2 regions of the Weizmannia sp. FSL K6-0777 genome follow, and region 2 is predicted to be linked to the other one. Evidence: riboswitches for the same ligand, from Rfam matches in the RefSeq annotation. Region 2 holds a riboswitch; the other holds the start of a gene.
What was found. Region 2 has a riboswitch for thiamine pyrophosphate ahead of NST70_RS03295 (MTH1187 family thiamine-binding protein). Riboswitches for the same ligand answer to the same signal wherever they lie in the genome.
Positions count from the first base shown of each region.

Region 1 (4,719 bases), 820 kb from region 2:
ATGCTTTTTCTTTTCCTATATGCTGGATCAATTCATCATAAATGAGCCCGTGCTGTGCGGTGATTTTTGCCGTCGTATGCCCGCTTGTGCCATTTGCAATGGATCCGGCATCAAACAGGATCGTTTTATACCCTTCGTTTGCCAGCAAATAGGTAGTTACAATCCCGGCCATTCCGGCACCCACAACGGCCACATCGGCTTCCATATCCTGCGTTAACGATGGAAATTGCGGCATCGTGACCGTTTTGCGCCACAACGGTTCAGGAGATTGCGGCATTGAAGTTCCGTTCATGATTTGACCTCCCCGAAAGACTGTTATGTATAGTCTTCCCCGGGGAGGCCGGTCTAAACATTGCGATTTAGCTGTTGAGCAATTTATCCGTAATCTGGCGCATGATATCGCCTCTTGAGATGACGCCGACAACACGCCCTGCCTGATTGACGACCGGAAGCTTTTTAAAATGGTGTTTTGCCAGAATCCTGAGCGCATTTTCAAAATCGTCTTCAGGCCTTACCGTATACAGTTCCCGCCGTTTCATAATCTTTTCCACCGGGAAGTCCAGGCTGTGCACCAATTTTTCATTAAAGTCTTCCTGCTCATTTACCACGATCGTAATATAAAAATCGTAAACGGTCCGTGCCTTTGGCTGCAAAAAGCGGATGACATCCCCGTCGCTGATCATACCGAGCAGCTTTCCTTCCGCGTCCACGACCGGTACGCCGCCGATCCGGTGGTGGGCAAGCACCTTTAACAGTTCCCGGATCGTTGTCTCTTTTTTTACCGTAATAACATCCCGGATCATAAAATCTTTGACTTCCAATTTTCTCGCCCCTTTATATCCATCCATTTACAAATTATTGTAAACCTTTGCGGGGAAGGAAGCAATGAACAAACCGCCTATTGTGTGCCATCTACGTATTTCCCGTGATCCGGGAGCGCGATTTCATCAAATCCGGATACAAGGGCCTCAAGCCCTTTCCGCAAGCCGGAGCCAGACATCGGGATCCCGTGGCCGCAAACAGCAGTTTCCGGCTTTAAGGCAGCTAATTTTTCAACTGAGCGTTTGGCCGCTTTCCAGTCATTTGTAAAATAGCGCGGCGGCCCGTTTACTTCCTGCCTTTGCACCAGCACTTTCCAAAATTCATCCTGCCTGACGGTGATAAATGCGTCCCCCGTGATCAACACGCTGTCTGCTTCCCTGAAGAACGACACATGCCCTCTCGAATGGCCGGGCGTATGGATCCATTTCCAGCCCGGCAAAAATGGGACCGTCCCGTCTTCGGGAAGGGGCTGGACAGCATGGCCAAGATCAACCGGTTCATTCGGATAAATCATGGAAATCTTCGCCAGCAGGCCGCCTTCAACGGACGGATCGGGATCCGGATACGTTTCACGCCCGGTTAAATAGGGCAACTCCAATCGATGTGCAAAAACCGGCACGTCCCACTTTTCCAATAATGGCGCAATCGCTCCGACATGGTCAAAATGGCCGTGCGTCAGTAAAACCGCTTTTGGTTTTGCCTTTTCCCCGAAGCGTGCCCGCACGGCTGAAAATATCGCTTCGGCAGAACCCGGCATGCCGGCATCCACGAGAACAAATGCATCGGTTCCGGCCCTGCCGATCAGGCACACATTGACAATTTGGATGGTAAGGCAATAGAGATCCGGCAGCAATTCTCTGCCTGTTCCGCTTTCAATCGAAGCCATCGGGATGACCCGGTGGCCAAACGGGTGATGAATGTCTTTGTCCATAAAATCCCCTTTCTTTCATTTTCCTTCTATTTATCTTTTCCCGTTTCTCGAAAGCATTACCCGTAGCCTCCTATCATCAACCGAAAAAGCAGTAAAAACCGGACTGCCGGCTTTACAAGGCGCCTGTTACCATGAAGCCTCTTTCCTTCAGCGAAAACGGCAAGGCGCAGTTGGCCTTGCCGTTTTCAAGTTGCTTTTATGCCGCATGCCTGTGCGGATTGCGGTATTTTGTCAGCAGCTGCGGGGCGGCATTCAAGAGAATCGCCGCAACAGCTGCGCATAAAATCGCATTCCCAATCATCGTGCCGCCATTCATGATGAGAGAATAGAGAAACGCCGACTGTCCTTTAGGCGCATAGGAACCCCAAAAAATCACGCCGGCTACGAAATGCCAGAAATAGCGGGCAAAACTTCCGGTAAGAACGGAAAGGCATATCCAAAAAGTCATCGTGCCCTTTTTATAGTGACGACAGCTTCTTTCGACAAGCGGCCGGAAAAGCCCGGCAAACCCGATGAACGAAAAAGCGACCGGATATTCCATGATGCCCTGAAGCGGGTTAAGAATATCATTAGCATCACCGGTGACGATCTGCAGCAGGCTCCAAATAAATCCGGAAGCAACACTTGCTTTAAATCCCCAGCGAAAAGCGACCACAAAAATCGGCAGCATGGCAAACGACAGAGAAATCGCGGACGTCACCTTAATGGACGGCAATAAGTCCAACACGAGCGCGAACGCCGCAAAAATAGCCGCTTCAATCATAGCCTGTAAACTTAATTTGCCCATAAAAAAATCCCCCTTTTGGTATGCATGAACATAACGAACCATGGGAGGACAAAAGAAATTCCACATCCCTACGCCGGCATTAACCGGACAGGTTCAAAGGGTCAGAACATGGCGTTCACTCTCAGCTTAACGCTCCCCCTGTGGTTACGTTCATGAAATTGTCACCTTTATGATAAACTTTTTGCCACAACATTTCAACAAAAAATTTAATCTTTTGGCAATAACAGCTCCGGAAAATTGTTTTTCGGCGAATTGACGCGTTCAGATACGGCATACATTTCCATTAGGTCTGCATCATACTGCGAAAGGAGTGGCAACAGCCGGCCCGCCTCAGTGACCGATGTGTCCAGCCATTTTTCTTCATCTTCCCTGCGTAAAATCACCGGCATCCGGTCGTGAATTTTTGCCATCATCCTGTTCGCCTTTGTCGTTAAAATCGTGCAAGTAAAGACCGGATTCCCTTCCTGGTCCATCCATTTTTCCCAAAGCCCGGCCATCGCAAAAATGCCCCTGTTCTTAAGCCTGATCCGCATCGGCGCCCGGGTGCCGTCTTTTCGGTTCCACTCAAAAAAAGAATCGGCCGGAATGAGGCAGCGCCGCCTTTTCACTGCCTCCCGGAAACCCGGTTTCTGAAATACGGTTTCGCTTCTGGCATTGATCATCTTATGCCCGATTTTCGGATCTTTTGCCCAGGAAGGAATCAAGCCCCATTTTAAAAAACCGAGTCTGTACTGCCCATGGGCGCTGATCACGGCAGCCACCATTTGCGAAGGCGCGACATTATAACTTTTGGCATATTCACTGCTTGAAAAAGAAGCTTTGGCATGGAACCTTTCTTCCAATTCATTTACAGATGCCGTTAACGTGTACCTCCCGCACATCCAAATCCCGCCTTTCTTTCTATCCTGAAAATATTGCCCGCTGATTTTCATCCTCTGCCATACCGCGTATGAAGCGGCAAAGATGCCCATTTTTCCCCATTTTACACAAAAAACAGGCAGATAAAAAGGATTTGGCCCAGTTGCACCAAATCCTTTCTCTGTTCCGGAACGCACCGCTTGTTAACCCTGCCCCCGAGCTGGGATGTTTGCAGCAGTTCCCGGTTTTTCTTCTCTTTTTCACATTCCGCTCTTTAGGCCTTGTTTCTTTCAAGAAAATGCCGTTTCCGAAGCAAGGAATCGTTCCGGCAGGGAGCGAGCACGGTTTCCATGCCCTTTTTCACCATCCGCTTTTCGGATCGTAAGGTTAAAAGCCGCACCGGTTACCGGTTTAACGCCGCGTCTTCTTCTTCGATCCGGCGCAGCCGTTCAGCCACTTCTTCCGGTGTAAGGCCGTGTTCTTTTACATATAAGTTATTTGGTACGGTACGGCATTCATGCGAGCAGCTCCGCATATATTTATGTTCATTTTCTTCCGAGCATAAAATTTGCTTGTTGCAGGCCGGGTTGGCGCAGTTGACATAACGTTCGCACGGTTCCCCCGTAAAATAATCCCGGCCGACAACGACATGTTCTTTTCGATTGACCGGAACGGAAATCCGTTCGTCGAATACATACAGTTTGCCGTCCCACAGCTCGCCCTGCACTTCCGGATCCTTTCCGTATGTTACAATCCCGCCGTGCAGTTGGCCGACATCTTCAAACCCTTCTTCCAAAAGCCAGCCCGAAAATTTTTCACAGCGGATGCCGCCTGTGCAATACGTCACAATTCTTTTGCCTTTTAATTGATCTTTATGTTCGCGCACCCATCCCGGCAGTTCGCGGAAAGCGCGGATATCCGGGCGCAATGCTCCGCGGAAATGGCCGAGATCATACTCATAATCATTGCGCGCATCCAGTACAACGGTATCTTCAGCCAGCAGCGCCTCGCGAAATTCTTTCGGGGATAAATATTTTCCCGTTTTTTCATTCGGATTGATATCTTTTTCAAGCCGCAGCGTAACCAGTTCCTTACGCGGGCGGACGTGCATTTTTTTAAACGCATGGCCATCTGCTTCATCTTCTTTAAAGACCATGTCCCGGAACCGGGGATCGGCGTGCATCTTTTCTTTATATTTGGTTGTTTGTTCAACCGTTCCGGAAACGGTGCCGTTGATCCCTTCTTTGGCAACGAGGATACGCCCCTTTAAACCGGTCTCTTTGCAAAACTGCAAATGTTCGGCTGCAAAGGCTTCCGGATT
Region 1 is NZ_CP151971.1:1,541,727-1,546,445, reverse strand. It holds gene NST70_RS07150 (FAD-dependent oxidoreductase) at 1-292, opposite strand, end outside; gene NST70_RS07145 (CBS domain-containing protein) at 360-821, opposite strand; gene NST70_RS07140 (MBL fold metallo-hydrolase) at 899-1,753, opposite strand; gene thiT (energy-coupled thiamine transporter ThiT) at 1,950-2,540, opposite strand; TPP riboswitch at 2,589-2,689, opposite strand; gene NST70_RS07130 (SOS response-associated peptidase) at 2,747-3,421, opposite strand; gene NST70_RS07125 (rhodanese-related sulfurtransferase) at 3,802-4,719, opposite strand, start outside.
Region 1: linked by a shared signal. The riboswitch ahead of thiT (energy-coupled thiamine transporter ThiT) and the one ahead of NST70_RS03295 (MTH1187 family thiamine-binding protein) in region 2 are both predicted to bind thiamine pyrophosphate.

Region 2 (4,719 bases):
GGCGAGCTGCTCACATCCGGATCAAAACTGCTCCAGCAAAACCGTGCCAGAGAAGATGCTTTTTTTACGGCAAAATTGAAGGAAGCGGGGTTTATCATTCTCGGACATACAAACGTACCGGAATTTGGATTAAAAAATATTACGGAACCTGAACTTTATGGTCCGGCGCGCAATCCGTGGAATCCCCATTTTTCACCCGGCGGATCAAGCGGTGGTTCCGCGGCTGCGGTGGCTTCCGGGATGGTACCGGTTGCCGGTGCAAGTGACGGCGGCGGATCGATCCGCATCCCAGCTTCTTTTACAAGTTTAACAGGATTAAAGCCGACAAGGGGAAGGACACCGGTCGGGCCGGGCCGTGGACGGCAATGGCAAGGGGCGGCTATTGACTTTGTGCTGGCAAAAACAGTCAGAGACAGTGCAGCGCTCCTCGATGTGCTACAAACGGTAGAGCCCGCCGCTGCTTTTCAAACGCCGCTTTTTCCGGGATATGTAAAGGAACTAGAGCGGAGTGGAACGAAAAAATACCGGATCGCGTTTTCGGTTGAATCGCCGGTCGGGACGCCTGTCAGCCGCGATGCAAAACAGGCTGTCTATAAAACGGCAAAATGGCTGGAGCAGGAGGGCCATCTTGTGGAAGAAGCCAAAAACGGTGTTGACGGCAGGCGGCTGATGGAAAACTATTATTTAATGAACTGCGGGGAAATGGCGGCGGAACTTTCGGATTTGGAAAGCGCACTTAGACGCCCGCTTACGGAAAAAGATATGGAGCCGGTTTCGTGGGTCTTGTATGCTGCCGGGAAAAATGTCACGGCGGCGGAATACGCAAAGAGCCTTGCGGAGTGGGATAAAGCCGCAGCACAAATGGCTGCTTTCCATGAGACTTATGACCTGTATATCACGCCTTCAACCGCGTTTCCGGCACCGAAAATCGGGGAACTTACCCAAACCGGGAAAGAGCGGGATCGCTTGTTTGGCGTTACCGGACTTCCGAAAGAAAAGCAGCAGGCACTTGTCTATGATATGTTTGAACCGAGCTTAACGTTTTCCCCGTTTACGCAGCTGGCCAATTTAACCGGGCAGCCGGCGATCAGCCTGCCGGTTCATGTAACAGCGGCCGGGCTTCCTTTAGGGGTACAGCTGGTTGCGCCGAAAGGAAATGAACATTGGCTGCTGGATGTCGCTTATGCGCTCGAACAGTCGGAACTTTGGGTTGGCATGCAGGGAAACCCTTGCCTTTAAAGCATGAATAAGCGGCGTTACTTACGCACGGGTTGGAACTCTACGTTAAGGAAGGCCGCGAAAAATCCTCGCTACCTTAACGTAGAGTCACTCTACGTTAAGGAAGGAGACCAAAAATCCCCGCTATCTTAACGTAGGGCGTTCTATGTTAAGGAAGGGTGAAAAAAGCAGGATTTATCTTAACATAGAAAGGAAGCTCGACAAAAAGACATGCTTTCTTAATGTAGAGACGTCCTATGTTAAGGCTGCCCAAAAGTCCCGCTTCCTTAACGTAGAGGCGTTCTACGTTAAGGAAGCTCGAAAAAAATGCCCGCTTTCTTAATGTAGAGGCGTTCTATGTTGAGGAATGCCGGCAAAAAGTTCCGCTATCTTAACGTAGAACTCTCTATGTTAAGGAAGGTCGTCCAAAAGTCCCGCTTCCTTAACGTAGAGGCGTTCTACGTTAAGGAAGCTCGAAAAAAATGCCCGCTATCTTAACGTAGAGGCGTTCTATGTTAAGGAAGCCCGCCCAAAAGTCATGCTTTCTTAATGTAGAGACGTCCTATGTTAAGGAAGGCTGCCCAAAAGTTCCGCTATCTTAACATAGAGGCGCTCTATGTTAAGGAAGCCCGAAAAAAAGACATGCTATCTTAACGTAGAGGCGTTCTACGTTAAGGAAGTCCGAAAAAAAGACATGCTATCTTAACGTAGAGGCGTTCTATGTTAAGGAAGGCCGTCAAAAATCCCCGCTATCTTAACGCCCCAATCTTTACCAAGGCAGGCAAAGGCCGGCTTGCGCACCGCACCATCCTATTGAAAATTTTTTGCCAAAAAGGATGGCTTTCATGTTACAATAAAATTACAAGGAAAAAAAGCAGGGGAGCCGGTTTGGCTGAGAGGATGCCGCTTTGCATCGACCCTTCACCTGATCTGGATAATGCCAGCGTAGGGAGTCTCATATTGAAGCATGTTTCGGCATGTTTTGGATGGACAGGCTTTCTTGCGCATGCAATGAAAGCTTTTTTATTTGAAAAAAAGGAGGAGAATTTGATGGAAAAATCGAATCAAGTAACGGTTTCTTTTTCAGTTGTTCCGCATATTAAAAGTGATGACTTATACGGTGTCGTCGACCGCGCGATCGAAGTCGTCCAAAACGCCGGCGTACGTTATGAAGTCGGGGCAATGGAAACGACGATGGAAGGCGATCTTGACGAGCTGCTTGAGATCATCAAAAAAGCGCAGGATGCTTGCGTCCAAGCCGGTGCGATTGATGTCCTCACATCGATCAAAATCCATTACCGGCCAAGCACCGGGGTGACAATGGATGAAAAAATTGCAAAATATCGCGAACAAACGCCGCAGCCGGTTCGTTAACACGGCGCTCACGGCTGCCTGGCTCATTTTTTTGCTCTTCGTCTGGCAAGGGGTAACGGCCGGCTTTCATATCAGTGAATGGATGCTGCCAAAACCGACGGAAGTATGGCAGGAATTGAAAAGCCTGCAATGGATGGTTTGGCCCAATATTTGGCAAACTGCAAAAGAAGTATTGATCGGGTTAGCCTTTTCCATTGTGATTGGCGCAGCGATTGCCGTTTTTATGGATATGGTTCCCGTTTTCCGGATGCTGGTCCGGCCGCTTTTGGTCGTTTCGCAAACGATTCCGATTGTGGCAATTGCGCCGCTTTTAATCGTCTGGTTCGGATTCGGGCTCCAGTCCAAAATCATTGTGGTCATTTTAATCTGCTTTTTCCCGCTGGCATTGAGCATCCTGGAAGGGTTTCAAACGGTGGATGATGACCTGGTGAAACTGTTAAAGACCATGCATGCTTCAAAATGGCAGCTATACCGGAAAGTCAAATTTCCGGCTGTGCTCCCTTACTTTTTTTCCGGTTTAAAAATTGCCGTTACATATAGTGTGATGGGCGCTATTATCGGTGAGTGGCTCGGCGCAAGCGAAGGGCTCGGCGTCATGCTGACAAGGGCGACGAAATCTTTTATGACGGCCCGCCTGTTTGCCATCTCTGCTGTCATCATTGGGCTCACATTTCTTTTATACGGCGCTGTTGAATGTTTGCAAAGGCTATCCGCACCATGGGTATACCGAAAGGAAGATCATCAATGAGGAAAATGTTAATCATCTTGCAGGCGGCCATGTTGCTGCTTGCTGCTGGATGCACCAGCAGCGGGCAGAAAGAAAACAGCAAAAAAGCGCTGCAAAAGGTGACGGTTGTGCTGGACTGGTTTCCGAACACCAATCATACCGGCCTGTATGTAGCTAAAACAAAACACTATTTTCAAAAGCAGGGCCTGGATGTGAAAATCATCCAGCCGGGGGACAATATTACGGCTGAACAAATGGTGGCTTCCGGGAAAGCGGATTTCGGGGTCAGCTATCAGGAAAATGTCACCACGGCAAGGACGGAAGGAATTCCGATTGTGTCCATTGCCGCGATTATCCAGCACAATACTTCTGGCTTTGCTTCTTTGAAAAAAGACAACATCACTTCTCCGAAAGACTTTGAAGGAAAACGTTACGGCGGCTGGGGTTCGCCGTCTGAAGAAGCCGTCATCAAAACGGTCATGGAAAAATATGGCGCCGACTACAGCAAAGTAAAAAATATTGTGCTCGGCCAGACGGATTTTTTCAAATCAATCGGGCGTGAAGCGGATTTTGAATGGATTTATTACGGCTGGGACGGCATCCAGGCAGAGCGGAGCGGGAAAAAACTGAATCTTATCATGGTCAAAGATCTCGACCCTGCGCTTGATTATTACAGCCCGGTCATCATTACAAGCGAAAAACTGGCCAAAGGGGATAAACCTCTTGTCAAATCTTTTATGAAGGCTACGGCTCAAGGCTATACATTTGCAATCAAGCACCCGGAACAGGCCGCCGATATCCTGATTAAGGACGTGCCGGATACAAATAAAGGGCTTGTCCGCGCCAGCCAGAAGTGGCTAAGCACGAAGTACCAGGACGATGCCGCGGAATGGGGGGTACAGAAGGAAGAAGTGTGGCGCCGTTATATGGACTTCCTTTATGACCATAAAGTCATTAAGAAAAAAATCAACATCAAGGCTGCCTACACAAACGAATTTCTTCCAAACCGGCCATGACGTATTTGCAATTGGAAGGTATTACGAAAACATTTGGCGGGAAAAAAGTGCTGGAAGGCATTTCCGCAACGATCCGGAAAGGTGAATTCTGTACTTTTATCGGGCCGAGCGGATGCGGAAAAAGCACGCTGTTAAATATCATTGCCGGGATTGAAAAGGCGAATGGCGGCAAAGTGCTGCTTGACGGCAAACCGGATGGGGTTCAGGATGCCGCCGGTTTCATGCCGCAGCAGGATTTGCTTCTGCCTTGGCGGACGGCACTGCAAAACATTGTTTTGCCGCTTGAAATAAAAGGGGTGCGGAAACGGGAACGGGTTTTGCGGGGGATGGAGGTGCTCCGGCAGTTTGGCCTTGAGGATTACGCCGGCCACTATCCCGCCTCGC
Region 2 is NZ_CP151971.1:722,943-727,661, forward strand. It holds gene NST70_RS03290 (amidase) at 1-1,239, shown strand, start outside; TPP riboswitch at 2,085-2,187, shown strand; gene NST70_RS03295 (MTH1187 family thiamine-binding protein) at 2,269-2,592, shown strand; gene NST70_RS03300 (ABC transporter permease) at 2,543-3,340, shown strand; gene NST70_RS03305 (ABC transporter substrate-binding protein) at 3,337-4,335, shown strand; gene NST70_RS03310 (ABC transporter ATP-binding protein) at 4,332-4,719, shown strand, end outside.